DNA from 2 places in the Rhodobacter sp. JA431 genome. Region 1 is predicted to be linked to the other one. Evidence: riboswitches for the same ligand, from Rfam matches in the RefSeq annotation. Region 1 holds a riboswitch; the other holds the start of a gene.
What was found. A riboswitch is a leader RNA that binds a small molecule or an ion and turns the genes downstream of it on or off. The one in region 1 is predicted to bind thiamine pyrophosphate.
Positions count from the first base shown of each region.

Region 2: another riboswitch for thiamine pyrophosphate. It lies ahead of CRO18_RS01550 (thiamine ABC transporter substrate binding subunit); the one in region 1 lies ahead of thiM (hydroxyethylthiazole kinase).

Region 1 covers NZ_OBMP01000002.1:507,334-522,366, reverse strand. The annotation lists gene choX (choline ABC transporter substrate-binding protein) at 1-556, shown strand, start outside; gene betC (choline-sulfatase) at 596-2,110, shown strand; gene CRO18_RS06195 (alpha/beta hydrolase domain-containing protein) at 2,155-4,077, opposite strand; tRNA gene CRO18_RS06190 (tRNA-Gly) at 4,377-4,450, opposite strand; gene CRO18_RS06185 (ASKHA domain-containing protein) at 4,500-6,524, opposite strand; gene CRO18_RS06180 (MoxR family ATPase) at 6,685-7,527, opposite strand; gene dksA (RNA polymerase-binding protein DksA) at 7,766-8,188, shown strand; gene CRO18_RS06170 (FAD-dependent monooxygenase) at 8,325-9,467, shown strand; gene CRO18_RS06165 (Hsp70 family protein) at 9,492-10,727, opposite strand; TPP riboswitch at 10,807-10,902, shown strand; gene thiM (hydroxyethylthiazole kinase) at 10,955-11,758, shown strand; gene thiE (thiamine phosphate synthase) at 11,755-12,363, shown strand; gene thiD (bifunctional hydroxymethylpyrimidine kinase/phosphomethylpyrimidine kinase) at 12,363-13,160, shown strand; gene CRO18_RS06145 (ABC transporter substrate-binding protein) at 13,162-14,085, shown strand; gene CRO18_RS06140 (ATP-binding cassette domain-containing protein) at 14,082-14,780, shown strand; gene CRO18_RS06135 (ABC transporter permease) at 14,777-15,033, shown strand, end outside.
Region 2 covers NZ_OBMP01000001.1:368,434-383,466, reverse strand. The annotation lists gene CRO18_RS01595 (carbonic anhydrase) at 1-326, opposite strand, end outside; gene CRO18_RS01590 (hypothetical protein) at 475-855, shown strand; gene CRO18_RS01585 (M17 family metallopeptidase) at 927-2,330, shown strand; gene CRO18_RS01580 (C40 family peptidase) at 2,327-3,154, shown strand; gene CRO18_RS01575 (DUF2794 domain-containing protein) at 3,157-3,504, opposite strand; gene CRO18_RS01570 (cytochrome c) at 3,839-4,273, shown strand; gene CRO18_RS01565 (hypothetical protein) at 4,310-4,657, opposite strand; gene CRO18_RS01560 (ATP-binding cassette domain-containing protein) at 4,754-5,449, opposite strand; gene CRO18_RS01555 (ABC transporter permease subunit) at 5,433-6,977, opposite strand; gene CRO18_RS01550 (thiamine ABC transporter substrate binding subunit) at 6,953-7,942, opposite strand; TPP riboswitch at 7,979-8,079, opposite strand; gene CRO18_RS01545 (Hint domain-containing protein) at 8,176-10,128, opposite strand; gene parE (DNA topoisomerase IV subunit B) at 10,390-12,348, opposite strand; gene CRO18_RS01535 (TIGR01459 family HAD-type hydrolase) at 12,526-13,404, shown strand; gene CRO18_RS01530 (MaoC family dehydratase) at 13,529-13,969, shown strand; gene CRO18_RS01525 (bifunctional riboflavin kinase/FAD synthetase) at 14,006-14,929, shown strand; gene CRO18_RS01520 (YcgN family cysteine cluster protein) at 14,972-15,033, shown strand, end outside.

The sequences.
Region 1 (15,033 bases):
GGATTTCGCCGATCTGGCCGCGCATGGGGATGCGTTTGATCACAAGATTTACGGCATCGAATCTGGTGCGCCGGCCAATGCCAGCATCCAGAAGATGATCGACACCAATGACTTCGGGCTTTCGGGCTGGTCTTTGGTTGAATCGGGCGAACAGGCGATGCTGGCGCAGGTGGAACGTGCCGAAAAAGCAGGCGAGGGCATCGTTTTCCTTGCGTGGGCACCGCATCCGATGAACACCGCGCATGAATTGACCTATCTTTCGGGCGGGGACGCCTATTTCGGCCCCGATTACGGCGGGGCACAGGTTTACACGCTGGCCCGCAAAGGTTGGTCTGAGGCCTGCCCGAATGCAGCGAAACTGTTCACGCAGATGCAGTTCGAACTTGAGATGGAAAACACGCTGATGGGCGGAATCCTTGACGGGACGGATGCGAAAGTGGCGGCAACCGCGTGGTTGAAGGCGCATCCGGAAGCGATGGACCCTTGGCTTGAGGGTGTCACCACGCTTGAGGGCGCGCCCGGTGCGGATGCGGTGAAAGCGGCTTTGGGTCTTTGACCTTAGCAAATGCAAATCAGAAAACAGGCCAGACCAGATATGACCCAGCCGAATATTCTCATCTTGATGGTGGATCAGTGCAACGGAACGCTGTTTCCCGATGGTCCGGCCCCGTTTCTGCATGCCCCCAATCTGAGCGCGCTTGCCGCGCGCTCGGTGCGCTTTGCCAATACCTATACCGCGAGCCCGCTTTGCGCGCCGGGACGCGCCTCCTTCATGTCCGGTCAGTTGCCGTCGCGCACGCGGGTCTATGACAATGCTGCCGAATTCGCGTCTGACATCCCGACCTATGCGCATCATCTGCGCCGGGCGGGCTATCACACCGCGCTTTCGGGCAAGATGCATTTCGTCGGCCCCGATCAGTTGCACGGCTTTGAAGAACGGCTCACCACCGACATCTATCCCGCCGATTTCGGCTGGACGCCGGATTACACCAAACCCGGCGAGCGGATTGACTGGTGGTATCACAACCTCGGTTCGGTCACCGGGGCAGGGGTGGCCGAGATCTCCAACCAAATGGAATATGACGACGAGGTTGCCTACAATGCCACGCGCAAGCTTTATGACCTGTCGCGGCGGCTTGATGATCGGCCTTGGTGCCTGACCGTCAGCTTTACCCATCCGCATGACCCCTATGTCGCGCGGCGCAAGTTTTGGGATCTTTACGAAGATTGCCCGGAGCGCGACCCCGAACTGCCGCCGATCCCGTTTGAAGACATGGACCCGCATTCGCGCCGCTTGATGGAAGCCAGCGACTTCCGCGCTTTTGAGATTACGCCCGAACATGTGCGCCGCGCGCGCCAAGGCTATTTTGCCAATATCTCTTACATTGATGAGAAGATTGGCGAAATTCTCGATGTCCTGAAGCGCGGGCGGATGGAGGAAAACACCATCATTCTGTTCGTCTCTGACCACGGCGATATGCTGGGCGAGCGCGGCTTGTGGTTCAAAATGAACTTCTATGAGGGCTCGGCGCGCGTGCCGATGATGATCGCGGCACCGGGTTGGGCGCCCGCGCGGATTGAGGCGCCTGTTTCGACGCTGGATGTTGTGCCAACGCTTGCCGGGCTTGCGGGGCTCGATATTGCCGCGCTCGCGCGCTGGACCGATGGCGAAGATCTTGCGCCGCTTGTTGCAGGCACGGGCACACGCGGCCCGGTGCCGATGGAATATGCCGCAGAAGGCTCGATTGCGCCGCTGGTCGCTTTGCGCGACGGGCGTTGGAAGCTGACGCTGTGTGACGCTGACCCGCCGATGCTGCATGATCTGGACAGAGATCCGCAGGAGCGCAGCAATCTCGCCATGGATGCCGATCACGCCCCCGAGCTTGATCGTTTGACACGGATGGCGAAAGCGCGCTGGGATCTGGCCGCTTTCGATACCGCCGTGCGCGAAAGCCAAGCCCGGCGCTGGGTGGTCTATGAGGCGTTGCGCAATGGGGCCTATTTCCCGTGGGACTACCAGCCGCTGCAACGCGCATCAGAGCGTTACATGCGCAACCATATGGATCTGAACGTCTTGGAAGAAAACCAGCGCTACCCGCGCGGGGAGTAAGCATTCTGCGCGCGCCAAGTGGATGGCGCGCGCAGCTTTTGGGCTTAGTTGCCCGGATAGGCCGGGGCGGCGGAGATCACCATCTCCCGGTCGGCTTCCAGCAGAAGGCCCTGCGCGATCAACGCATCTGCGGCTTCTTTCAGTTGCGCGTGATAAGCGGCCGCATCAGCATAACGCGCGCTCACCGGCGCACGGCTATCAGCGTTCGAACCGGTTTCGGGGAAGGCCAGATAGCTGCCCGTCGTGCCGCAAAGTTCGCCCCCGGCAAAGCCTTCTTTGCGCAGGTTCCACCCCAGATAGCTGCCGAGCGGTACCGCCATCGGCAGCTCATGCACGCCGCCAATCGGCATGCCATCGGCATCGACTTTCGGCACCAGCACTTCATAGGCGCCACCGGCTTTCGGCGGTTGCACGCTATAGTCACGCACTTCCAAACCATTGACTGGCGGTTGTGGGCGGGTGCCGTTGATCATCGGCATTTCCGCGGCATCGGCGGCCACCAATTGATCGCGACCGGCCGGATAGACCGAGGCGGGCGGTTCTTTGCCCTCCAAGACCCAGTCCTTCATCGCCACCGTCAAAGCGCGCATCGTCGGCTCTGCGCTCAGCGGGTTGGTCGGATAGGCGCAAGTCGCGGCCTCTTTCGAAGCGGCCCCCCAAACGCTGAAATGCGGCGCGCCAGAGATCAAGAACAGCCGCACATTTTCCGGCATGGTCAGCGCCGTGCCATCGGGGGCGGTCGAAACGAGCGAGCCGCGCGCCTGCCAGAACTCGGTCGACGTGTCCGATTGGATTACTTTCGGGCAGGTGTTGGTTTCGGAGCAGGCCGTCAAGATGCTGCCGGTTTGCCCGCTCACCGGGTCGATCATATCGACATAGGTGAAGGGGAACTGATCGCCCGGCATGTCATGGTCTTCATGCTGGCGCGAATAGCGCCCCGGTTGCGCGAAGGAATAGTTCACGAAGGTTTTGCGCGCACCCGCGATATGCGCCATCACGCCATCAAAGACCGGCTTGCCATTCGCATCGGCGTTGAAGCCTTGATAGACGAAATCGCGCGAGAACCGCCCCGATTGCGAGATTCCCATATCAATCGTGTGCTCGATCGGCCCAACAGGCACCTCGATCCCCTCAGGTCCATTGCCGCGCAGGAAAGAGACTAGATCGGCCACCGCAACGAAGCCAAGCCCGTTGGGCAAGGAGCCTTTCGCGGGGTAAATGAACTCGTAGATCGCGCCCGCATCATAGCCCGCCGGACGGGTGATTTCGATCGTGTTCTCATCGACATAGCGGAACGTCAGCCCCTCGGGCGTGGTGCGTTCATCGCCCGCTTTGGCGCGCACGGTCAGCGTGGCTTTGGCCGGGTCCAGATCGGCGGCCGGATAGCTTAGCTTGCCGGTGCTGACAGCCTCATCCTTGTCAAAGATATATTCCTCACGCGAGGGGGCGGTGAAATCGGAAATCACCGGCGCGCTCATATGGGCGAGGTTTTCGGGAAGCCCCGCCTGCCAGCCGCTCCAGACCACGGTGAAGCCTTGCTGCATCAAGAACCCGTCGCCCGGATCGTCGATGGTGAAATCTTTGCCGATCTTTTGCACCGAGTTCAAAAGCCCGAACGACAGGTTCCGGCCACGGTTCGCGACCTCATAAAAGATCGTTTTGGCGCCTTTGTCGGCGTCAACGGGGGCGAGGATCGTCACGGTAGACGAAAATTCAACCAGGCCATCGGCGTTCACCGGCGCTTTGTCGAGATCGACGATCTTCGCGCCACGTTCCGATTTCGGGTCCAAGGTGAAATGGGCGATCGCATCGATACGCTCATAAGCGCCCACATCACCAAACACTCGGCCATCATAAGCCGGCGCGCGGCTGAGGATGTCGAGGCCACTCACCTCGGCCAATGCCGGGAGCGGCAAAACCGTTGAGGCGAGCGCAAGCCCTCCGAGAACTCGGGTTCGATACAGCATAGCTGTCTGTCCTACTATTATTTTGAGGGGAGACATGCCAAACCCTGAATTCGGGAATGTATTTTTATTTATCAGGGTATTAGGCGGCATGGTGCGACATTGCTACGCCTCGTTGCGACGCGAGCACCAGTCCGTTTTGCGACAAAAACGCCGCCCGGACATTATGTCGCAATCGGGCGAGGAGGGCGTTTTCTGCGCGGTAACTTGGGGCGGGGCACGCCGGACAAGCGCAGTCCTGCGCGCTCAAAGCGCCCTAAAAGCCAAAGCCGAAGGGGGTTTTCTATTATCATCGGATGAGATGGAGCGGGTGAAGGGAATCGAACCCTCGTCTTCAGCTTGGGAAGCTGCGGCTCTACCATTGAGCTACACCCGCATGAGCGCCCAGATATGCCAAGCATCCGGGCGCGTCAAGCATTGTTGCGCTATCCGCGACGCCGTCTGCGGCCACCGCCTTCGGGCGCGCCGCCTGCGTTAAAGCCGACATCGGGCAGGGTGACGACTTTGGCCAGTTCTTCAAACGGTGCGGTGGCGTGCGGGATCGCATTGGCGGCCACAAAATGCTCTTGGAAGCGCGGCTCAATCGCGGTTTCAATTTTCACGATGCGCTGCACCTGCGCCTCAATCGCTCGGCGTGATTTGCGCGAGCACAAAGCCATCCGCGCGCCTGTGCCGGCCGCATTGCCCGCCGAGGTGACGGCCTCAAGCGGCACATCGGGGATCATGCCCAGCACCATCGCGTGTTTGGGGCTGATATGTGCGCCAAAGGCCCCGGCCAGAACGACCCGGTCCACCTTATCAACGCCCATTTCATCCATCAGCAGCCGCGCACCCGCGTAAAGCGCTGATTTGGCGAGCTGAATCGCGCGGATATCGCCTTGGGTGACGGTGATGCGGGGCCCGTCTGGGCTGGCGTCATGGATCACATATTCATGTGTGCGCCCGGTTGCGCAGCAGCGTGCCGTGCCCACCTGTTCGGCCGAACCAATCAGACCCGATGGGTCCAAAATCCCGGCAATGCGCATTTCGGCCACGGCTTCGATGATGCCAGAGCCGCAAATGCCGGTGATGGTGGGCGTGCCAAAAGCCGGGTCATCGGACCAGAAGTCATTGCCGATGATGCGGAAGCGCGGTTCCTTCGTGGCGGGATCAATCTCGATACGCTCAATCGCGCCCGGTGCTGCGCGCTGACCCGAGGAGATTTGCGCCCCCTCAAAGGCAGGCCCGGTGGGCGAAGAACAGGCCAGCACGCGCTCTTTGTTGCCGAGCAGAATTTCGGCATTGGTGCCCACATCGACAATCAGCGACAAATCCTCGCGCGCCTCGGGCGCTTCGCACAAAGCCACGGCGGCGCAATCGGCCCCGACATGGCCCGCGATCAGCGGTAAAATATAGGCGCGCGCGCCGGGAGCGAGGGGGGCAAGTCCAATATCGGCGGCGTGCAGATCGAGCGCCTCATTGGTGGCCAGCGCAAAGGGCGCTTGGCCAAGCTCGACCGGATCAATGCCCAAGAGCAAATGGTGCATGACCGGGTTACAAACCACGACCGCTTCCACAATATCGCCACGCTCCACGCCCGCTTCGGTGGCGAGTGTCTCGGCTAGGCTTCCCATGGCCTCTTGCACGGCACGGGTCATTTCTTCCGCGCCGCCTTCGTTCATCATCGCATAGGAAACGCGGCTCATCAGGTCTTCGCCGAAGCGGATTTGCGGGTTCATTAGCCCCGAAGAGGCGAGCACCCGCCCATCATCCAGCGCCACCAAATGCCCCGCGATCGTGGTGGAGCCCAAATCAATCGCCAGCCCGTAAAGCGCCGCCTCGCGCAGGCCCGGATAAACCGCGACAAGCCGCGGCGGGGTGCCATTGCCGGCCTCGTTCACTGCCGCGCTGATTTGCCAATGACCCTTGCGCAGCACCTTTTGCAGTTGTGCCAAAACCGGCAGACCGGCTTGCAAGCCCGTCAGACCAAATTGCGCCGCAAGTGCCTCAGAAAGCCGCTCAAAATCGCCCTTCGGTTCATGCATCGAGGGTTCGGGCACTTCGATGAACAGGGTGCGCGTGGCCGGGTCCATCTCCATCACCCGTTCCGAGGCGCTTTTGCGGATCACCTGACGGTGCACTTGGCTCTCGGGGGGGACGTCAATCACTATATCGCCTTGGATGCAGGCCTGGCAGCCGAGCCGCCGCCCTTCTTTCAAGCCGCGAATACGGTCATAGCGCGCCTCGACGGCGTTGATCGGGCTCAGCGCATCTTCGCCCACATGCAGCCCGTGTTTGGGGAACTCGCCATAGCCCGGCGCGACTTGGCATTTCGAGCAAATACCGCGCCCGCCGCAGACGGAATCAAGGTCTACCCCCAAAGCGCGCGCTGCCGCCAAAACCGGCGTGCCTTTCGCCACGCGACCGCGCTTGCCCGAAGGCGTGAAAATCACCAATGCATCGTCCGACATCGCCGCACTCCCCGTTTGCCCCCTCGTTCTAGGGCAGGGCGCGGCGAAGGCAAAGCCCCGCTGCGACAGCGTGCCGCGGCTTTGCGGCATCTTTGCATGTGAAGCGCAGCGTTTGGGGAGGCTGCGCGCCCAAAATCGTTCGCCGAGCCCTGTGCTTGGCTTAGCGTCCTTGGCGGCGGGCCATGAAGGCGAGCCGTTCAAAAAGCTGCACGTCTTGTTCGTTTTTCAAAAGCGCGCCATGCAGCTTGGGCAGCATATTGGCCGGATCAGCTTTGAGATCTTCGGGCCCCAAATCCTCGGCCAAAAGCAGTTTCAGCCAATCCAAAACTTCTGAGGTGGAGGGCTTTTTCTTTAGTCCCGGCGTCTCGCGGATTTCGTAAAACTGGGTCAGCGCCGCGCTCAACAGCGCCTCTTTGATGCCGGGGAAATGCACACCCACAATCGCGCGCAGGGTCTCGGCATCCGGGAAGCGGATGTAGTGGAAAAAGCAGCGCCGCAAAAACGCGTCGGGCAGTTCTTTTTCGTTGTTTGAGGTGATGATCACGATCGGGCGATGCACCGCGCGGATGGTTTCGCCGGTCTCGTAGACGTGGAATTCCATCTTATCGAGTTCTTGCAACAGATCGTTCGGAAACTCGATATCGGCCTTGTCGATCTCGTCGATCAACAGCACCACTTTGCCTGTGGCTTCAAAGGCTTGCCACAGCTTTCCCTTGCGGATGTAGTTCTTTACATCATTGACGCGCGCATCGCCCAACTGGCTGTCGCGCAGCCGCGAGACGGCATCATATTCGTAAAGCCCTTGCTGCGCTTTGGTAGTGGATTTGATCGCCCATTCGAGCATCGGCAGGCCGAGCGCTTGTGCCACTTGCCGCGCCAGTTCCGTCTTGCCGGTGCCTGGTTCGCCCTTGACCAAAAGTGGCCGTTCCAGCGCCACGGCCGCATTCACCGCCACCACCAGATCGGGGGGCGCAACATAGCTGTCGGTCGAGGAAAATTGCACGGAACCGGTCTGCACGGGCGCCTCCTGAAGAATGAGCGCAAAGCCTAGCCGCGCCTTGAAAATGGCGCAAGCGTTCGGCGTCTGCTCGCTTTCTGGGCAATGCAGAAATCATGCCGCGCTTGCACAACTGACGGCAATGGGGGCGTGACAACCCGCCTCGTCTGGGGTATGGGAGCGGCCAAGCGGCGCCGGGGGGGTGACGCCCCCTACGACCGAGGGCAAAAAATTGAGTGAAGCGATGAAAGCCGAAACATTCCTTCCCGACGATTACCGGCCGGCGGAAGACGAGCCGTTTATGAATGACCGCCAGCTTGAGTATTTCCGCCGCAAGTTGCAGGCGTGGAAAGCCGAGCTTCTGGAGCAATCACAAGAAACGCTGGATGGCTTGGCCGAGTCGGCGCGCAACGTGCCTGATCTGGCCGATCGCGCCTCGGAAGAGACCGACCGGGCGCTTGAATTGCGCACCCGCGACCGCCAACGTAAGTTGGTCACCAAGATCGACGCGGCATTGCGCCGCATCGATAATGGCGAATATGGCTATTGCGAAATGACCGGAGAGCCTATCTCTCTGAGACGTCTCGATGCTCGGCCGATCGCCACGATGACGCTCGAAGCACAAGAAAAGCACGAGCGCCGCGAGCGCGTGCATCGCGACGACTGAAGCCGGACCAACGGGCCCGGGTGAGGGCCTGATACGGCAACACGAATTGCAGACAGGTCTCACCGGTGCCCGCAAGGTGCCGGTGTTTGCATTTGGGAGGGCGCGGGCGGTGCTGATCGGACGACGCGTAACAGTGATGGGGGCGGGGATCGCCGGGCTCGCCGTGGCGCGGGCCTTGGCTTTGCGCGGCGCGCAAGTCACCGTTTTGGAACAAGCCGATGCGATCCGCGAAGTGGGCGCTGGCATTCAGGTCTCGCCCAACGGCGCCAAAGTGTTGCGCGCTTTGGGGCTTGGCGATGCGCTGGAAACCACCGGGCCGCGCTGCGAGGCGGTGGAACTGCTGGATGGCGAAACCGGCAGCCGGGTGATCCGCATGGATCTGGCGAAGTTGCGGCCGGGGGCGGAATATCGCTTCGTGCACCGTGCGCGATTGATTGAAATTTTGGCTCAAGGCGCGCGCGAAGCGGGCGTAGAGATCAAACTTGGCTGCAAGATCGAAGATGTCGATCTGGCCTCGGGCAAGCCGAAACTGCTCACCGCACGCGGCGAAACGCTAGAACCTGATCTGCTGATTGGCGCGGATGGGCTGCATTCGCGGGTGCGCCGCGCGCTCAATGGCGAGTCGCGCCCGTTCTTCACGCATCAGGTGGCGTGGCGCGCTTTGGTGCCCAGCACGGATGATGAACCCAGAACCGCGCAAGTGTTCTTGGGGGCAGGCAAGCACCTTGTGACCTATCCGCTTGGGCGCGGTTTGCGCAACATCGTGGCGGTGGAAGAGCGCTGGCGCTGGGTCGAAGAAAGCTGGAACATGCGCGACGACCCGCTGACGATGCTTGCGGCGTTCGAGGAATTCTGCCCGCAGGTGCAAGACTGGCTTGAGGCGATCAAAGAGCCATGGCTCTGGGGGCTGTTTCGTCACCCGGTCGCGCGGGTCTGGCAAGGCCGGGGCGCGGTGATTTTGGGCGATGCGGCGCACCCAACGCTGCCGTTCCTCGCGCAAGGCGCGGTGATGGCGCTGGAAGATGCTTGGGTTTTGGCGCAGGCGCTTTCAAAGCATGACAGCGATGAGGTGGCCTTGGGCGTTTATCAATCCATGCGCGCGGGGCGCTGCAAGGCGATTGTCGAAGCCGCGAACCAAAACGCGCGCAACTATCACCTGTCGGGCTTCCAGCGCACTTTGGGCCATGCGGCCTTGCGCGCGGCTTCGCTGATTGCGCCGGGCCAAGTGCTCAACCGCTACGACTGGGTGCATGGCTACGACGTGACGACCGAGATCTAAGTCGGTTTGGGGGCCGCTTGGCCCTCAACCTTCCGCAATCGCGCGCGCAAGCCCATCAATCACTGCCGTAAAGGCGGCCCCACTTTCAAGTGTGGCGGCGGGGCAGAGCGCTTGCGCTTCTTCCCCCACCAGCCCCATCAGGCTTGAGCCGCCGACGAGGATGACCGCGCCGACTTGATCAGGCGTCACCCCGCCAAGGGTGAGCGTGTCGCGCAAAGCCTCGGCCAGTTGCGCGCGTGGGCGCGAAAGCGCTTCGGCCATCGAAGCGGCGCTGATATCGGCATAAAGCCCGCGCTCAATCTTACCCATGCGGATCATCGCGCCGGGCTTGCCCGCATTCGCCTCGATCTTGCCGCGCTCCACCGCAAAGGCCAGATCATGGCCCAACTCATCTTCCAACACGGTCGCAAGCCGCCCCACGGCGCGGGCATCCACGGCCAGCTTCACCATCTTCGCCACGGCGCTGCGCGTTTCGCGGGTGTATAGGAACGGGATCTTCGCCCAAGTCGCCAGATCGACAAAAATATCCGCGGGCATCGGCAGAAGCTCAGGGCCAAATTCGCGCCGCAATTGCCCGCCTTGACCAAGATGCACCATCGCATGGTCGAGCGAGATCGCCCGGTCAAAATCGGTGCCGCCGAGCCGGATGCCGTGGCTGGCCACAATTTCCACGCCTTCGGGCGCGCTACGAAACAGCGAAAAGTCAGAGGTCCCACCGCCAATATCGACGATCAGCCCCAGTTGACCTTCGGGCAGGGCGGGATTGGCGAGCGCTGCGGCCTCGGGCTCAAAGCGAAAGCGCACCTCTTCAAAACCCGCCGCAAGGTAACAGGCGCGCAGATCTTCCTCGGCTTGCGCATCGCGGGCGGGGTCGGCGTGAAAATGCACCGGGCGACCCGAAAGCGCGCGGGTGAAAGAGCGCCCGGTTTCCGCCTCGGCGCGTTTTTTCAGCGCGACCAGAAATTCGGTCACCACCTGCGCCAGCGTGCGCCGCTTGCCGCCCACAAGCCGCGATTCATGAAAAAGCCGCGTGCCCAGCACCGATTTCAGCGCCCGCATATAGCGGCCCTCTTCGCCCTCAATCAGCGCGGTCGCGGCGGCAGAACCAATTTGCATCGCGCTCTTATCGTCGGGAAAGAACACCGCCGTGGGCAGAACATCGCCGCCCGGTTCCAGCGCGATGCGGCGCGCCGCGCCCGCCTCCCAGACCGCAACGGCAGAGTTTGACGTGCCAAAGTCGATGGCGAGCGTGTGGTCCATGAAAGCCTCCCGAGCAAGCAGCCCCGGCGCGTAGCCTGTTTTCTGCCGCTGGACAAGCCTTGCGCGCCGTGCATAGTGGGCACCGCGACAGGGGCGTCCGGGCGACCGGGCTGAGAAGCACCCTTTGAACCTGAACCAGATCATGCTGGCGTAGGGAGTCCGCAAACCGGCTTGCGGCCTTTTGCGCTGCGCTGCCGGTTCGGTCTCCTGCGTCTGTGGAGACCAAAATGGCACAAAGCGAACATCAAGATTGGGGGCAGCACCTTGCCCAAATGCGGGCCACGGCACCGCTTGTTCATAACATCACCAATTTCGTGGCGATGAATGTGATGGCGAATGTGCAATTGGCGATTGGGGCCTCGCCCGCGATGGTGCATGCGCTCGAAGAGGTGGAAGAGTTCGCTGCGCTCGCCCCGGTGCTTACGGTCAATATCGGCACGGCTGATGGCGCTTGGGCGGCCGGAATGTTGCGCGCAGCCAAGGTGATGGCGCTGCACACGCGGCCTTGGGTGCTGGACCCGGTGGGGGTTGGGGCCACCGCGTTCCGGCAAGAGCTGTGCGCGGGGTTGCTCGCGCTCAAGCCCACGGTGATCCGGGGCAATGCGTCGGAAATTTTGGCGCTGGCCGGGCAGGGCGGGCAGGCGCGTGGGGTGGATGCGGGCGATGGCGTCGCTGCCGCAGAGGCCGCCGCGCGGGACCTCGCGACCCGCACTGGCGGTGTGGTCGCGGTCTCTGGCCCGGTTGACTTTGTGACCTCGCCCAAACGGGCGGCGCGGGTGGCAAACGGCCATGCGCTGATGCCCCGCGTCACCGCTTTTGGGTGTTCGCTGAACGGGGTGATTGGCGCGTTTTTGGCTGGCCAGCCCGCGTTTGAGGCGACGGTGGCGGCGCTTGCTTATTACGGGCTTGCCGGGGAGCAGGCGGGCGCCAAGGCGCAGGGGCCGGGCAGCTTTCAACCCGCGTTTCTTGATGCGCTTGCCGCACTCACACCCGAGGAGCTTACCACGGGCGCAAAGGTGCAAATGCTATGAGCGGGCCGATTTATGTGATCACCGACCCCGGAGCGCCCTTAGATCTGGCCACCCAAGCCCGCGCCGCCGCACTTGGTGGGGCCGCTTGGGTGCAGTTGCGCGACAAGACCGCGTCGGATGCAGATCTGTTGGCGCTTGCCCGCCAGCTTTTGCCCGAGATGCGCGCTTTGGGCGCGACGCTTGTGATCAATGACCGGGTCGAGGTCGCCATCGCCGCCGGGGCAGACGGGCTGCACATCGGGCAGGGCGATGGGGATGTGCAAGCAATTCGCGCCCAAATCGGCCCGGATATGATCTTGGGGCTTTCTATCGAAACGCTCGATCAGGCGCGCGCGCTGCCGCCGGGGGTGGATTACATCGGCGCGGGGCCTTTGCGCGCCACTGCCACCAAGCCCGATGCCGCCGCCCCGATTGGCTTTGATGGGCTGGCGCAGATCGCCCGCGCCGTTTCGGTGCCTTGCTACGCAATCGGCGGGCTGGGGTTGGCGGATATCCCCGCGCTTAAAGCGACAGAGGTGGCGGGGATGGCGGTGGTTTCTGCCGTCACCCGCGCGCCCGACCCGCAAGCCGCGACCCAAGCCCTTTTGCAAGAATGGAGCCTGTGATGATCCCCAATATTCTTTCCATCGCGGGCTCGGACCCCTCGGGCGGCGCGGGCGTTCAGGCCGATATAAAGGCGATTTCGGCCAATGGCGGCTACGCGATGGCCGCGCTGACCGCACTCACCGCGCAAAATACCCAAGGCGTGCGCGCGGTGGATTTGGTGCGCCCCGAAATGGTCGCGGCGCAAATCGCTGCGATCCGCGAAGATATCCGCATTGATGCGGTGAAAATCGGCATGCTCGGCACGGCAGAGCTGATCTCCGCCGTGGCTGAGGCGATCAAGGGGCTCAGCGTTCCCGTCGTGCTGGACCCGGTGATGGTGGCCAAAGGCGGGGACAGGCTCTTGGCGGCAGAGGCCGTGACCGCGCTGCGCGAAGTGATGTTACCGCGCGCCACGGTGATCACGCCGAACCTGCCCGAGGCAGCGGATCTTTTGGGCTGTGCGGTCGCGCAAAGCCGGTCCGAAATGCGCGATCAGGCGCGCGGGCTGCGGGTGATGGGGGCGCGGGCGGTTTACCTCAAGGGCGGGCATCTGGGCGGCGAGGCGAGCCCGGATTTGCTGCTTGATGGCTCTGGCGAGACATGGATCGAGGGCTTGCGCCTGCCCACCGCCAACACCCACGGCACGGGCTGCACGCTGTCTTCAGCGCTCGCCACCCAGCTTGTGCGCGCGCCCACGCTGATCACCGCCGCCCGCGCCGCGCGCGCCTATACCCACCGCGCGATTTGTGCGGCTGATGGGCTCTCAGTGGGCCACGGCCATGGCCCGCTAGATCATTTCTTTGCTGCAAGAGGCTGATATGAAAAACGTTTTAATCTTTGCGCTGGCCCTGTGTGCGGCGCTTCCGGCACGAGCGAATGAGCCGCTGACCGTGATGCTAGATTGGTTCGTGAACCCCGATCATGGGCCGATCATCGTGGCGAACGCGCGGGGCTATTTTGCTGAGGCTGGGCTGGATGTGACGATTATCCCGCCCGCAGACCCAGCCGACCCGCCCAAAATGGCCGCCGCCGGGCAGGTGGATATCGCGGTGAGCTACCAGCCGCAGCTTTATCTGGCGCATGATGTGGGGCTCACCCTCAAACGCGTCGGCACGCTGATCAATAGCCCGCTTTATTGCGTGATGATCGATGCGGCGGGGCCGGTGCAAAGCATGGCCGATTTGAAGGGCCGCAGCATTGGCTTTTCGCTCGCTGGCATTGAAGAGGCTTTGCTGCACCGGATGTTGCGGTTCAATGGTGTCGACCCGGCGCAGACCACGCAGATCAACGTCAATTTCGCGCTGACGCCGGCGCTCGTCGCGGGGCAGGTCGAGGCCGTTTCGGGCGCGTTTCGCAATTTTGAACTGCATCAAATGGCGGCAGCCGGGCATGAAGGGCGCTGCTTCTTGCCCGAGGAAAACGGCGTGCCGCCCTATGATGAGCTGATCTATGTCGCGCGCGCTGATCTGGCGGGAGATGCGCGCATCAGCCGGTTTTTGGCCGCCACCGCGCGCGCCGCGCAAGAGATTGCCGCCGATCCAGCGCAGGGCTGGGCGGATTTCAAAACCCACGCGTCTGAACTTGACGACCCGCTGAATGCCAAAGCCTGGGAAGATAGCTGGCCGCATTTTGCGCGCGATCCCGTGGCGCTCGATGCTGAACGCTATGCTGCGTTTGGGGCCTTTCTGGCGGACAGCGGTTTGATTGCGGCGGCCCCTGCGGTGGAGGCGATCGCGCAATGAGCCTTGCGGGGCTGCAAGGCCGGGTGATGCTGGGGGACCGGGTTTTGGTCGAGGCGCTTGACCTGCGCCTTGATCGGGGCTGGACCTGCCTCCTTGGGGCCTCTGGCGCGGGAAAATCGACGCTTTTGCGGCTTTTGGCGGGCCTGCCCACAGCGGCGCGGCTTGAGGGCACCCGTCACGCGCCCGCGCTGATTGGCTGGATGGCGCAAAGCGATCTGTTGCAGCCGAGGCTTAGTGTCTTGGGGAACTTGCGGCTGATGGCGCGGTTGCGCGGCGAAAGCCTGCCCCCGGTGCGGGCGAAGGCACTTTTGGCCGCGGTGGGGCTGGCCGGGCGCGGGGCGGCTTACCCGGCGGACCTTTCTGGCGGCGAGCGGCAGCGGCTTGCGCTTGCCCGCACGCTGGCCGAAGACGCGCCGCTGGTGGCGCTCGATGAGCCGTTTTCCGCGCTCGACGTTCCCACCCGTGCGATGATGCATGACCTCGCCCATGCGCGGCTGGCGGGCCGCGCCGTGGTGATGGTGACGCATGACCCGCAAGAGGCTTTGCGTCTGGGCGACCGGATTTTACTGGTGCGCGCCGGTCGGCTGGAGGAATTGCCCGCGCTTGCTGGCCCGCATCCGGTGGATTTGGGCGACCCGGCGCTTGCCCGCGCGGCGGCGGCTTTGGTGGGGCAGATGCGGGGGGCGGTGGCATGAGCCGGGTGTGGCCCGTTTTGCTGCCGCTGATCGCGTGGCAGGTGCTCACCAGCTTTGGCCTTGTGGCGCCCTTTATTCTGCCCGCGCCGCTGGCTGTCGTTCGCACCCTCTGGGCGGAGGTCGGGCTGATTGCTCCCCATGCATTGGTCACGCTGAGCGAGGTCATGGTGGGCTTGGTGCTGGGCCTTGCCCTTGGTGTCAGCCTTGCGCTTTCTATGGCGCTTTCGGATTTTCTTTCAAAGCTTTGCGGGCC
Region 2 (15,033 bases), on a different contig from region 1:
TGGCCCAGCACAATCACATGCGCGACCTTGAGCGTGGTCACCGCATATTCGATCGCCGCAGAGGTGCCGTGGTGATCGCCATCGGGGTTATAGGGCGGCACGAGGTTGGCGATATTGCGGTGGATGAAGAATTCCCCCTCATCCGCGCCAAAGATCGAGGTGACATGCACCCGCGAGTCACAGCACGAAATCACCATCGCGCGGGGATGCTGGCCCTGATCTGCAAGGCGGCGATACCACGGGCGATTTTGCTCATAGGTGGTGGCGCGCCAGCCCTGATAGCGGTTCATCAGATAGGTGGGCAAGGGCCGCACATGGTCTTTCATCATCATCCCCATCGCTGCTTTTCGCTGAGATAGGGTGCAAGCCTAACAAATGCGAGGTTTTTTTCGCCGCCTCTCAACCTTTTCTTGAGGCTTGCAGGTCAGATTGGCTTTCGACCGTGGGGGTCAAGGTGCGAAAGCGGAGGCTGGGGTGAGCGCAATTGAAAAGCTGCGGATGGACGAGCCGGTGCGGCTCGATCCGGACCGCCTTGTGGTGATTTATGCGGAATTGGGGGAATTGGGCGCCGAGCGCTTGATTGCCGCCGCGATGGAAGACTTGGCCGTGCATCTGGTGGCGGCGCAATTGGCCGCGCAAGAAGGCCGGGCGGAACTGCTTGAGCGGGCCGCGCGCGAAATGGCGAAGCTTGCCGGGCAAGTGGGCATGGTGATGCTGACCCGCGTGGCCGAAGATCTTCTTTTGTGCGTTGAGCGCAAAGACAAAATCTCGCAAGCGGCGGTTTTGGCGCGTTTGGTGCGGATCGCGGAACGCTCGCTCACCGCTGTGTGGGATTTGCAGGATATGCGTATCTGATCCTGTCCTTCGGGGCTTGCAGGCGGTGTCGGGCGCGCTAGGCTTGGGGCAAATTGCCCGGAGTTGCCTCAATGACCGACCTGTTCCGTTTCCGCCCCGAAATGCGCTTTGCCGACAGCGGGGCAGAAGCGCTTCCTTTGTATCTCGTGACGCAAGGCGCTCCCCTCCCTGGGGGGCTGAGCGCTGCGCAGCAAGCATTTGCCACCGCGCAGGGCTTTACCGGCGCGGCGGGCAGCCTGTGTTTGTTGGCGGACGAAACCGGCGCGCTTGCGGGCGCGTTGGGGGGGATTGGCGGTGCCGAAAAACGCGCGCGGAGCCGGTTCACGCTTGCAGGCTTTGCCGCCAAGCTGCCTGCAGGCGCGTGGCAGCTTGCGGGGGAGTTGGAGGAGTTTGATCTTTCAACCGAAGCACTGGGTTGGCTGTTTGAAGGCTATCGGTTTGATCGTTATGCCGAGGCGAAAGCCCCCGGCGCGCGGCTTGTGGCACCTAAGGGTGTGGACGCCCATCGCCTTGAGGTGATGGCCGAGGCCGAGGCTTTGGCGCGTGACCTTGTGAACACCCCGGCCAATGATCTGGGGCCTGCGGAGCTTGAAGAGGCTGCCCGCGTGCTTGGCGCTTTGCATGGCGCTACGGTCACCGCCGTGGTGGGGGAAGAGCTTTTAGCTCAGGGTTATCCGCTCATTCATGCCGTTGGGCAGGCCAGCCCCCGCGCGCCGCGCTTGATTGATTTGCGCTGGGGCGATGCGGGGCCGGAGGTCGCGCTGGTAGGCAAAGGGGTATGCTTTGACACGGGCGGGCTGAACCTCAAACCCGGCTCCAGCATGGGGCTGATGAAAAAAGACATGGGCGGCGCGGCCAATACGCTCGCCACCGCGCATATGATCATGGCGCTGGGTCTGCCGGTGCGCTTGCGTGTTTTGCTCCCGGCGGTGGAAAATGCGGTTGCGGGTAACGCTTTCCGCCCCGGTGACATCTTTACCTCGCGCAAGGGGCTGAGTGTCGAGATCAACAATACCGATGCCGAGGGTCGGCTGGTTTTGGCCGATGCTTTGGCCGCAGCGGATGAAGAAGCCCCTGATCTGATTTGTTGCATGGCCACGCTCACGGGCGCGGCGCGGGTGGCCTTGGGGCCGGACCTGCCGCCGTTCTACACCGATGATGAAGACTTGGCCGAGGCGCTCGCTGCGGCAAGCCAAGCGAATGCCGATCCGCTTTGGCGGATGCCGTTCTGGGTGCCTTACGAGGGGATGATTGAGCCGGGCGTGGCTGATCTGGATAACGCGCCGTCGGGCGGTATGGCCGGGTCCATCACGGCCGCGCTTTTCCTGCGCCGCTTCGTGACCGAGACCGAGCGTTTCGCCCATTTTGACATTTATGCGTGGCAGCCAACCGCTGCGCCGGGCCGCGCAAAGGGCGGCTTTGGTCAAGGCGGGCGGGCGATTTGCGGCGCGCTCTCGACGCTGTTCGCGCTATGAGTGACGCGCGCCTGAGCCCGTTTTCGGGCCGCTTCGCGCTCGAAACCCTGCGTGGGCAGGTGGAAGCCGAAGCTTTTGTGCCGGGTGAACCCGCGCGCATTGGTACGTCTGTCGTTGACCTGTCCACCAAACCCGAGGGCGGGCGGGACCGACAGCTGCTTTACGGGGCTGAAGTTGTGGTGATTGAGCGGCGCGGCGAAAGCGCCTTTGTGCAGGCGCAAGCCGATGGCTATTGCGGCTGGATCACAGCGCAGGCCGTGGCCCCGCCAAGCCCCGCCACCCATGTAGTGGCAACGCGCGGCACGCATCTTTACCGTGAAGCTTCAATCAAGCGTGGCGAGCATGGCGCGCTGTCGCTTGGTGCGCGGCTCACGGTGCTCGATCAAGCGGGCGATCTGGCCCGCACGCCCGAGGGCTGGGTGCCCGCCAGACATTTGCGCCCGATTGATCTGCCCGAGACCGACCCCGTCTCGGTGGCCGAGCGGCTTTTGGGAGCGCCGTATCTTTGGGGTGGCAATGCGAGCTTTGGCATTGATTGTTCGGGCTTGGTGCAACTGGCCTATGCGCTTTGCCACCGCGCCTGTCCGGGCGACAGCGATCTGCAACGCGCAGCTTTTGGCGATTTCCTGCCCGAGGATACCTCCACCCAACGCGGGGATCTGTTCTTTTGGGCGGGGCATATCGCCATAGCCGTCAGCCCCGATCTGCTGCTCCATGCCAATGGCCATGCGATGGCGGTGGTCTACGAACCGATCGACGGGTGCTTGGCACGCATTGCGGCAAGCGGCGAGGCGCGTTGGTTTGGCCGTAAACGCCCAGTCTAACGTCAATCCACCGCGCGGATCAGCTTGCGTTCAATCACGCGCAGCACTTGCGCCAGTTCGTGGCCGCGTTTGAGCACCTGCCCCTCCGCCCCGATCAGCGCATATTGGCCTTGTTTGTTGCGCAGGCTTGGGCGCTTCTCGATCCGGTAAAGCGGGGTTTCTGCGGTCCGCCGAAAGATCGCAAAGACCGCGTGATCGCGCAAAAAGCTCATCGCATAGTCGCGCGCCTCGGTCATCGCCACCATGCGCCCATAGAGGCCAAGGATCGCGCCAAGCTCCATCCTGTCAAAAGCCACCTGCGCGGGCGCAGAAGAAGGCGGTGGAAACGGGCTTGGTGGTTGCAGCGTCATGACCAAATGGTGACACCGCCGAAGCAGCAAATCAATGCCCCGTGAAAAACGCAGTCTGCAGATATTTACCTTGCCTTGGTATGGCCCGAAAATGGTCTGAAAAATGTCTTTTAGCCAGCGAAGTTGCGCCTGCTTTTGCAGCGAAAAGGGAACGCAGCGGAAAACGCTGAAGCCCCGGTGGGCGGTCAACAGCCCCCACCCAGTTCGCTCACCGGGGCGGCTTTCGCACGATAGACCCCGTCCGCAAGGGCGGGGTTTTCGTTTTCGTGATCGGCTTTTGGTTGCCTTGCCGCAGCATTGCCCGCATCTTGCCGCCACGAACGAGGAGGCCCCGATGCACGCAAGACTGATCCCGATGATGGCCCTGAGCCTTGCCCTTGGAACCGCCGCCATCGCGGGGGAAGAGGCAAAAGACCCTGATGTGAAGGCGCGGATCGCGCTGATGCAGGATCTCAAGGCGCACACCAAGCTGTTGTCTGAAACGGCCAGCGGTAAAATCGCTTATGATGCTGAAAAGATCGAAGCGGTGATCGAGGCATTGCGCCGCGATGCGGACCAAGTTGGCCCTGCCTTCAAAGCGCCCGCCGATGATCCCGTTTCCGAAGCGCTGCCGATCATTTGGCAGGAACGCTCTGAGTTTCGCCTGAAGGTGAACCGGCTTTTGAAGGCCGCAAATGAGCTAAAAGGCGGATCGGCCAAAGATATCGCCGATACGCTAAACCCGGTTCAGGCCGCCTGCAAGGATTGCCACGGCCGGTTCAAGATGTAACCAGACCTTCTGGGCCGTGTGCGGTTGAGCTTTGGCTCAGCCGCAATCAATGTTGAAGATATTGCCGTTCACATCGAGCCGGAACACGATCCGTTGCGGATTATATTCCTGCGGCTCGATCCCACGCCATTCGACCACATTGATCGGGCGGGTGATCCCCAGCGTCGGGATGATGGCCGAAGGTTGCCCCAGCGCCGAAGTGTACTCTGCGGCGTGGCAGGTATCGGGTTCGCGCTCTTCCAAAGCTCCCAGTTGTGAAACCGGCGCCGTCATATGCGGCGTGGGCACGGGATCGGTCACCGGGGCGGGTTCGGGATTGGTGCAAGCAGAAAGCGACAAAGCGGCGGCCATCGGCAGCAAAAGGGCGAATTTCGAAATCATCATCGGTCCATCCGTTGGGGTGGCTAGCTGTTGAACCCGTTATACCGATGCACCAAGGGCTTGCAAAGGCACGGCTCGGTGAGGGGGCGCTGCTGTGCTTTATCGGCCAAGATAGGCCGCGAGTGCGGGCGGCGGGTCGGCCAACAGATCATCGGTGGGGCGGGGAGGCTGCGCGACACCATCGGCCAAAAGCACGGTTTCTGAGCAAAGCGCTTTGGCGTCATTTGGGTCATGACTGACCATGATCACCGTAGTGCCCTGTTCGTCGGCAATCTCGGCCACCAAAGCCAGCATATCGGCTTTCAGCGCGGGCCCAAGCGCTGCAAAGGGCTCATCCAGCAACAAGAGCGGTTTGGCGCGCAACAGGCATCGGGCCAGCGCCACCCGCCCCTGCTGCCCGCCCGAAAGCGACCCCGGCTTGCGCGCCCCCATCCCCGAAAGCCCAACGCGGTCAAGCGCCTTGGCAATACGCGCATGATCGGTCGCGCTAAGCCTTGGGCGGGGCGAGATGCCGAGCCCAAGGTTTTGCGCCACGCTCAGATGCGGGAACAAGTTTTGATCTTGAAACAAGATCGACAGCGGGCGCAGGCCGGGGGCCATCGTCGTGATATCTTCACCGTCCCACAGCAAGCGGCCCGAGGTTGGGTTTAGGAACCCTGCCAGCGTGGTCAGCAGCGTGGACTTTCCCGCACCCGAAGGGCCGAGGATCGCCGTGCAGGAGCCGCGCTTGAGGGTGAGATCGGCGCGGAGCCGGAAATTGTCTTGCTCGATCAGGAGCTTATCGAGGGTCAGCATGGGCTCCGATCCGGTCGAAGAGGGCGTAAAGGCCGAAGGTGAGGGCCATCAGCAAGCAAGCGGCTCCGGCGGCCTGATCCATTCTGTAGCTGCCCATCAGACTGTAGAGCGCGAGTGGCAAGGTTTTAATCTGACCATCCGAAAAAAGCGTGATTACGCCAAGATCGCCCATCGAAAAGGCGGCGGCGATCCCCGCAGAAAAGCCTAAGGGGCGGGCAAGCCGGGGAAGCGTGAGCAGCCTTAGCCGGGCAAAGCCGGTAAGGTTCAGGCTCGCGGCGAGCCGGTCATAATCGCCCTGAAGAGTGCGGATTTCGGGGAGCAGCAGCCGCACCGCAAAGGGCAGAGAGAGCGTGGCGTTGACGATTAGCGTCACTGGCAATGCGAGCGCGGTGGGTGCAACTAAGGGCCGGACAATCAAAAACAGCCCCGTCCCCAGCACCAAAGCCGAGGCCGTAAGCGGCAGCATCGCCACCGCTTCGGCCCAGCGCGCGCGCGGCGCGGCAAGGGCAAGCGGCAGGGCCAGCGCGAGGGTGAGCGCCGTTGCGCCGATTGCGAGCAAGATTGAGGTGAGGGCCGCGTGCCAGATCGAAGCGGGAAGCGTTGGGATTTCCCCAATGCCCCGCAGCGCAATGGCAAGCAGTGGCGCCAGCAAGAACGCCGCTGCGGTCAAAAGGGCAGTGGCGTCGATCACGCGGTGCAGGCGGCCGGGGGCTAAATTCGCGGGCAAAGCGCGGTCGAGCCCCGCGCCAAAAGCGCTGGGCAAGGTGAGCCGCGATGCGATGCCAAGGGCGACCAGCGCCAGCACAATTTGCAGTGCCGAAAGCGCTGCGGCGCGGCCCAAATCGGCCTCAAACCGGAAGGCTTGATAGATTGCCACCTCCAGCGTAGAGGCGCGCGGCCCACCACCCAAGGTCAGCGCCACGGCAAAAGAGGTCAGGCAGACAAGGAAAATCGCCAAGAACGCGCCGGGCAGGATGGCGCGCAGCATCGGGCGCTCCAACTGGCGGTGGATTTGCGCAGGCGGAAGGCCAAGTGACAACGCTAGCCGCACCCGTTCAGACGGGATCGCCTGCCAGCCATGCAGCAGCATCCGCGTGGCGAGCGGCAGGTTCAAAAACACATGCGCCACCACCACGCCTTGCGGCCCGTAAAGCGAAAGCTCCGGCAAGCCGAGTGCCGTGAGCCCACTATTGACCACGCCACGGCGCCCCAAAATCGCCAAAAGCCCCATCACGGCGACGATGGTGGGCAGCAAAAACGGTGCCCCCATCAGCGCGATAAAAAGCCCGCGCCCGGGAAAGCGGCGCCGATGCAGCGCGCGCGCCACGGGCACCGCCAAGGCGCAACTGATCGCCGCCGAAAGCGTCGCTTGCCAAAGCGTGAACCGCAGTGCCTCCAGATCCGAGGGAGCCAAAGCCGAAAGCCCCCCGGCGCGGACAATCACCGCACCAAGGGGCGCCAGCACCAGCGCGGCCACCAAAGTCGCCGCCAGCGCCGCCGGGATCATTTGCCGAAATTCGCGCGCCATTCCTCAACCGCCGGGCCGCGCAACGCCTCGGCCTCTTCTTCCGAATAGAAGAAGGTGGTTTCGGGGCGCGGTAGGGTGGCAAAACCTTCGGGCAGGAAGCCCGGCTTTTCTATCACCGGATAGGACCAGTTTGCGGTGGCGATCATGCCTTGGAAAGCGTCCGACAGGATATAATCCATGAACGCCTGCGCAAGTTCGGGGTGCTTCGCCCCTTTCAGTTGGGCAGCGAGTTCCGCGTAGAAATAATGGCCTTCGGGGAAGATCGCGGCGACCTTTGTGTCATCGCCCTCGGCGATGCGGTGATAGGCGGGCGAGGTGGTGAAGCTCAGCACCATATCCGCCTCGCCTTCGGTGAAAAGCCCATAGCTTTCGGACCAATCTTGCGTGACGGTCAGCACCTTTGGGGAAAGCTTTGCCCAAGCCTCGCCCGCTTTGTCGCCATAGATGTGCTTCACCCAAAGCAGCAGCGCGAGGCCCGAGGTTGAGGCACGCGGGTCTTGAATGGCGATCTTGTAAGCATGGGCAGGGGCCGCGAGCAGGTCGGCAAAAGAGGCGGGCGGATTGGCGAGCTTGGTGCGATCATAGATGAAGGCTGTCTCCGACCAATCAAAGGGCAAGAAAACCGCATCCTCCCAAGCGACCGGCATCGTCAGGCTTGCTAGGTCTTGACCATGCGGGGCGAATAGCCCGGTCGCCCGCGCACGTGCCGAAACATCGGTGTTGAGCCCAATCACCACATCGGCTTGGGTGTTTTCCCCCTCAAGTAAGATGCGCGGCAGAACATCGCCCGCGACAAATTTCAGATCGCATTTGCAAATGGCTTCAAAGCCTTCCTCGATCTTTGGGCCCGGGCCCCATTCCGAGGTGAAATATTCGGGCGCATAAACGGTGAGCGTGGGCATATCTTCTGCAAAGGCAGGCAGCGCCGCCAAAAGACATCCCGCAAGCATCAGAGGTTTGGTCATTTCTCTCTCCAATGGCCTGACGGGCGGGGTCAGGCCGGGAGAGCCCGGCACCTTCCCTCCGCCGGTCTTAACCGGTTCAGGTTCGACGGGTTCGCGCAAGCGCATCTCAGCCCAACTGGGCACCCCGAGGTGGAATCGGAAGATAGAGGGAACCGAGCGCGGCGCAAGCGCAAAGTGGTTTGGCTCGCGGCATCCGCGGATGCTCGGGACATTTGCACTAGGTCGAGAGCGGATCAGGCTGTGAGACGCCCGCCCAAAAGGTGGCGCAACGCGCGCCGCCGTAAGATCGGTTGCGCGGGCGGCCCATAGGCCGGTTCGATCGGTGCCAGCCCCAGCAGCCCCGCCGCAAGATCGGGGCGCAGGCGTAAAAGCCCCGCTTTGTCGGCAGGCGAAAGCGCGGCAAAGGCCATCGGGCCGGGCCAGAGGCTTTCGCTCCACACCCCTTCCGCACAGATCAGCGCATGGGTGGGCAAAAGCAGATGGTGATAAGATATGGCGCGGTTCGGCTGGAGCACACGCGCCAGATGGGGCGCAAATTCCGCCAGATGTTTGGCGCGCAAAAGCTGAGGAGTGCCGCCAATCTCCGCCAAAACCGCATGTTGGGCCGACACCCGCAAAGGTCGCGTATTCCCAAGCGCGTTGGCAAGAATCTCCACCGGGCGCAGCGCAACGCGGTTCGCGAGCGTGAGGGGTGCGATTGTTCGCCCTGCGGCCCATAGAACGGGTTGCGCGCCGTGGTCGCGAGTCAGCACCAAATCCCCCGGCCTCAAGCTTTCCACCTTGCGCGGCCCGGAGGGCGTGGCGATCTGCGTTCCCGCGACAAAGCAGGGAATGCCCATCGCATGCAGGCTGGAAGCGGAACTAATAGAGGCAGGTGCGACACCCGTCAGTAGCAATTGCTCGCCCGAGGGGAAGGTCAGGAGCGCATTGCCCGAGCCATCATCGGTCACAACCACGTCAAAGGCGCGGACCGTACCGCCCGTGCCGGTGCCGCCGGTGAGCGCGGAGGTATCCAATTGGTCGGTGGTTGGCCCGCTGCCAAGGCCCGTAAGGTCAAAATCGGTGACGGTATCGACCCCGTCGCCCGAGGTCATCGAGATCGTATCGGCCCCGGTCCCGGTGGTGATTGTATCATTGCCCAGCCCGCCGGTCAGGCTATCGGCAAAATTCGATCCGGTGAAAACATCATCGCCCGCACCGCCATCGACCGACACGCCCGATCCGGCGCCAGAGGCATTAAAGGTATCATCGTAATCGGTGCCGGTGATCGATTCGACATTGTTGAAACTGCCCGAACCGGTCGTGGCGTCAAAATCATAGCTCCCAGAGGTGACGCCCGACCAAGTGACGGTGACCCCTTGCGTGCTGGAACTGAACTCAATCGTGTCAGTCTCGGTGCCGCCATCGATATTGTCGAAATCGTCGGCATCGCTGATCAGGAACAGGTCGTCGCCCGCCCCGCCCGTTAGGTTGTCGCTGCCCGCGCCGCCTGAAAGCGTATCAGCACCGTCATCGCCCCAGATCTGATCATCGCCACTGCCGCCGGTGAGGCTGTCGTCCCCCGTGCCGCCATAGATCGCATCATTCTCTGTGCCGCCATCAATGGTGTCATTGCCCGCACCACCATCAATCGTGTCGTTGCCTGCACCCCCGTCGATGCTGTCATCGCCATCGCCGCCGTAAAGCGAATCCGCCAAGTTCCCACCAAGGATCGTCTGGCTGCTGTCTGGGTCGGTCGTCGGGTCGGAAATCGCCGAATAGCTGGGCCAAACGGCGGAACTGGTGCCTTCCACATAATCTGTGATCTGGAAGGTGACACCGGGGGGCAGTTCGGCATCGGCAATCAGCCCAATCCGCGAGCCACCGCTATCCCCCGTCCAGACATCCCAAACATGGACGGTTGAGCCATCGGGCAGGGTGAAGGTGGCTTCCCAGCCGATCCGGATCGTGCCGGAGTAAAGCGTGCTGCCCAGCGCATCGGTAACGGTGGCGGTTTGCTGCGTCGCATCTTGGATCGACCCGCTGCCACCCGAAAGCGTTGTGTCATCATCGGTGACGGTGAAGGTGATCGCATCGGTTGCGGCGTCAAAATCCGGGCTAATGCGGAACGTCGCGCCCACATTGGGCGCGCCACTCACCGGCACGTAATCGGTGAAATTGTAGCCCGTGAACGTATAGGTCGTCACCCAAGACCCCTGTGAAGTGCATGCCCCGCACGTTTCTGGATCGCTCAAAATCTCCAAAACTTGGTGAAGTCAAAAGGGTAAATGCTTTGTATTTTTGAGGTATTTGAAGCGCTTGAGGGTGAGGCTTGACGTTTAAGATGCGCTCACAACGCCACAAGCGCCCGAAATGACCCCAAGGCGCAAACGTCTAGACCAAGAGAGTTTGGGGTACGGGGCAGGACTATGCCATCGGCTGTAAGTTGGTTGTGTTGGGTTGCCCTCTCACACATCCAACTCTTCAACGAACCGGGCGTTTTCGGTAATATACTGGAACCGCAGTTCCGGTTTTTTGCCCATCAGCCGTTCCACCAGATCATCGGTTTCGCCCGCGAATTCGTCGTCAATCGTGACGCGGATCAGCTTGCGGGTGGCGGGGTTCATCGTCGTGTCTTTCAGGTCTTTGGCGTCCATCTCGCCCAGACCTTTGAAGCGTTGCACATCGATTTTGCCTTTGCCGCCAAGGCCTTTCTTGAGCCATTTCTCTTTTTCGGCCTCGTCGGCCACATAAATCCGCTTCGCGCCTTGGGTCAGGCGGTAAAGTGGCGGGCAGGCGAGGTAGAGGTGCCCTTTGTCGATCAGCGGGCGCATTTGGGTGAAGAAAAAGGTCATCAACAGGCTGGCGATGTGCGCGCCATCCACGTCCGCATCGGTCATGATGATGACCTTGTCATAGCGCAGATCGTCGACGCGGAACTTTGTGCCGAGCCCCACGCCAAGCGCTTGCGCAAGATCGTTGATCTCTTGGTTTTGGCCGAGTTTCGAACTTGCCGCGCCGAGCACGTTGAGGATCTTACCGCGCAGCGGCAAGAGCGCCTGATTGGTCCGGTCGCGCGCCATTTTGGCCGAGCCGCCAGCCGAGTCGCCTTCGACGATGAAAAGCTCGGTGCCCGAACGGTTCGTGGCCGAGCAATCCACCAGCTTGCCGGGCAGGCGCAGCTTTTTGGTGGCGGATTTGCGCGAGGTTTCCTTTTCCGCGCGCCGCCGCAGCCGTTCCTCGGCGCGCAGCACCAGAAAATCCAAGATCGCGCCAGCCGATTTCGGGTCCGCCGCGAGCCAGTTGTCAAAGTGGTCACGCACGGCGCTTTCGACCCATTTTGCGGCCTCTTCGGTCGAAAGCCGATCTTTGGTTTGCCCGACGAACGAGGGTTCACGGATGAAGATTGAAATCAGCGCGCAGCCGCCCGTCAGCATATCTTCGCGGGTGATTTGCGCGGCTTTTTTGTTGTTGGAAAGCTCGCCGTAAGCGCGGATGCCTTTCAAAATCGCGGCCCAGAAGCCCGTTTCATGGGTGCCGCCCTCGGGCGTAGGCACGGTGTTACAATAGGAATGGATGAACCCGTCGCGCACCGGGGTCCAGTTAATCGCCCATTCCACGGAGCCGGGCACGCCAAACTTTTCCTCAAAGCTCACCCGCCCCGCAAAGGGTTTGTCGGAATAGGTGGAGGCCCCGGTGAGCGTTTCGCCCAAAAAGTCTGCCAAGCCATTGGGGAAGTGGAAGGTCGCCTCCGTCGGCGTGTCGCCATCGGGGATCGCCGTTTTCCAACGGATTTCAACGCCCGAAAACAGATACGCCTTCGAGCGCGCCATCTTGAAAAGCCGCGCGGGCTTCAGTGTCAGCGAGCCAAAAATCTGCTCATCGGGGTGGAAGGTCACGGTGGTGCCGCGCCGGTTCGGGGCCGCGCCCAGCTTTTCCACCGGGCCTTGCGGCACACCACGCGAGAAGCGCTGTTCAAAAAGCTCGCGGTTGCGCGCGACCTGCACCACCATAATGTCAGAGAGAGCGTTCACCACCGATGAGCCCACCCCGTTCAACCCGCCCGAGGTCGAATAGGCTTTGTTGGAGAATTTGCCGCCCGCGTGCAGCGTGCACAAAATCACCTCAAGCGCGGATTTGCCGGGGAATTTGGGGTGCGGGTCGACCGGAATCCCCCGGCCATTGTCGCGCACCGTCACAGAGCCATCTTCGTTCATCTCTAGCTCGATGCGGTTGGCGTGGCCCGCCACGGCCTCATCCATCGCGTTATCGAGGATTTCCGCCACCATGTGATGCAACGCGCGTTCATCGGTGCCGCCGATATACATGCCGGGGCGTTTGCGCACCGGTTCGAGCCCTTCGAGCACCTCAATCGAGGAGGCGTCATAGGTTTCGGTCGGGGACGAAGAGAGAAGATCGCCGGCCATGCTGCTCGCTTTCTTTGGTGGTGGTGAACAAAACAGATACCGCAGCTTGGGGGGGCGGGGCAAGCACAGGTGGTGGTGCAGGCCCCGGCACAACCTTTGCCATTCTGTCGTATCAATGCCATAAGCTGCCTGCGCGCTGGGGCTTAAGCCCTGCGCCATACTTCCGAAAGGCCACCCATGACCCGTATCATCCGCTCGCTCGACGAAATTTCTGATCGTTATGACGCTGTCTTTTGCGATTTGTGGGGCTGCCTTCACAACGGCGTGCGCCCGTTTCCGGCGGCGGTTGAGGCACTGACCACGTTCCGCGCGCGCGGTGGTGCGGTGATGTTGCTGACCAACGCACCGCGTCCGGCAAAATTCGTGGGGGAGCAGCTGGATCGGATGGGCGTGCCGCGCGCTGTATATGATGGGATCGTATCTTCGGGCGACGCCGCGCAAGATGCGATGTTTGCGGGCGCGGTGGGGCAAAAGGTTTGGCATTTGGGGCCGTCGAAGGATGATGGTTTCTTTGAAGAAGTTCCTGCCGCTTGGGCGGGCCGCGCCATGATCGAGCGAGTCGATTTTGACGAGGCCGAAGGGATCGTTTGCACCGGTCCCTTCGATGAAGTGAACGAGGTGCCCGAAGATTATCGCGCCCGGTTCTTGGCGGCGAAAACGCGCGGTCTGCCGATGCTCTGTGCCAACCCCGATGTTGTCGTCGATATGGGCGATAAACGGATTTACTGCGCCGGGGCCTTGGCCGCGCTTTATGAGGAGATGGGCGGCAAGACGCTTTACTTCGGCAAACCGCATCCGCCGATCTATGATCTGGCGCGCCGCCGCCTGACGGAACTGCGCGAGGTGGATGACAGCCGCATTTTGGCGATTGGCGATGGTATCAACACCGATGTGGCTGGCGCGATGGGCGAGGGGATCGACGTTCTCTTCATCACCGGCGGGCTTGCGGCAGAGCAGTTTGGTCCCGATCAGGAAAACCCCGATCCGGATCTGTTGGGGGGGTGGCTCGGGGCGCGTCAGCAAGACCCGCAATATACGGTCGGCAAGCTGCGCTGAGATCTTTCGAGAAACTATATTGCGTCAAGGCTTTTTCTTGCGTTCTTAAATTGCGCTGCGCTTGCATGGTGGCTGCCGCCGTGTTATGCCGCAGTGCAACATGAACTCAGGCCCGGAGCGCCCCATGACCGACACGATCCAACGTGGCACGATCAGCATCGACCAACTTGAAGTCGGCATGAGCCGCTCGCTGACCAAAGAAATCACCGACCGCGATATCGAGCTTTTTGCCGAGGTTTCGACCGATCATAACCCGGTGCATTTGGACGAAGACTTCGCCAAGGGCACTATGTTCAAAGGCCGTATCGCGCATGGCATGCTGTCGGCGGGTCTCATCTCGGCGGTGATTGGCGAGCAACTGCCCGGCCATGGCACGATCTATATGGGCCAATCGCTGAAGTTCCGCGCTCCGGTGCGCCCGGGCGATGTGGTGACCGCCGAAGTCACAGTGGCCGCGATTGACCTGGTCAAGCGCCGCGTGACCCTTGAAACCCGCTGCCGCGTGGGCGATACGGTGGTCATCGATGGTGAGGCGCAGGTTCTGGCGCCCGCTGCCAAGAGCTAACGACACGGCCGGCGGCCTCGCCGGAGGCGGGGACGGATGCATAGTTATACCCACTGGACGGGCCTAGGGGCCGAGGCGCGCGGCGCCTCGGTGGCGATGGGCAATTTCGACGGGGTGCATCTGGGCCACCAGTCGGTGATCGACCTTGCGCGCACCGAGGCCCCTTTGGGGATCATCACCTTTGAGCCGCATCCGCGCGAGGTCTTTGCCCCCGATGCACCTGCCTTCCGGCTGATGAACGCCGAGGCCCGCAGCCACCGGCTGGAAAAACTGGGCGTCGAGCGGCTGTTTGAGCTGCCCTTCAACAAAGAACTGGCGGGGATGGAGCCCGAAGCCTTTGCCCGTGAAGTGCTGGCCGAGGGTTTGGGCGTTTCGCATGTGACCGTGGGCGGCGATTTCCGCTTTGGCAAGCGCCGCGCGGCGGGCACGGCGGAACTGATCGAACTGGGTCACCGCTACGGTTACGAGGTGACGGTCGCGCCGCTTTTGCACATTGATGGGGTGGAAGTGTCTTCCACCAATATCCGCCGCGCGTTGAGCGAAGGCCGCCCCGAAGATGCCGCGAAAATGCTGGGCCACCTGCACAGGATCGAAGGTGCGGTGCTGCATGGCGACAAACGTGGCAAGGGGCTGGGCTTCCCCACCGCCAATATGTCGGTCTCTGGCCTGCATCTGCCCAAGCTTGGGGTCTATGCCGTCAAAGTGGATGTGCTGACCGGCCCGCAGGCGGGCAGCTACCACGGGGCCGCGAGCCTTGGGGTGCGCCCGATGTTTGGCGAAAACACCCCGAATCTGGAGACTTTCATCTTCGATTTCGATGGCGATCTTTACGATCAGCACCTTTCTGTGGCGCTGGTGGCCTATTTGCGCCCGGAAATGAAGTTCGATGGGCTCGAGGGCTTGATGAAACAGATGGCACAAGATTGCGATCAGGCGCGGAAAATCCTCGCCAACGTCTGAGCCCCCTTTCCAATCTGCTTCGGTTTTGTCAGGTTGCGCGCAATGACCACTCTGCGCCCCAAATTCTGGACCTTGCCGCTCACCGCCTTGCGCCCCGCTGAATG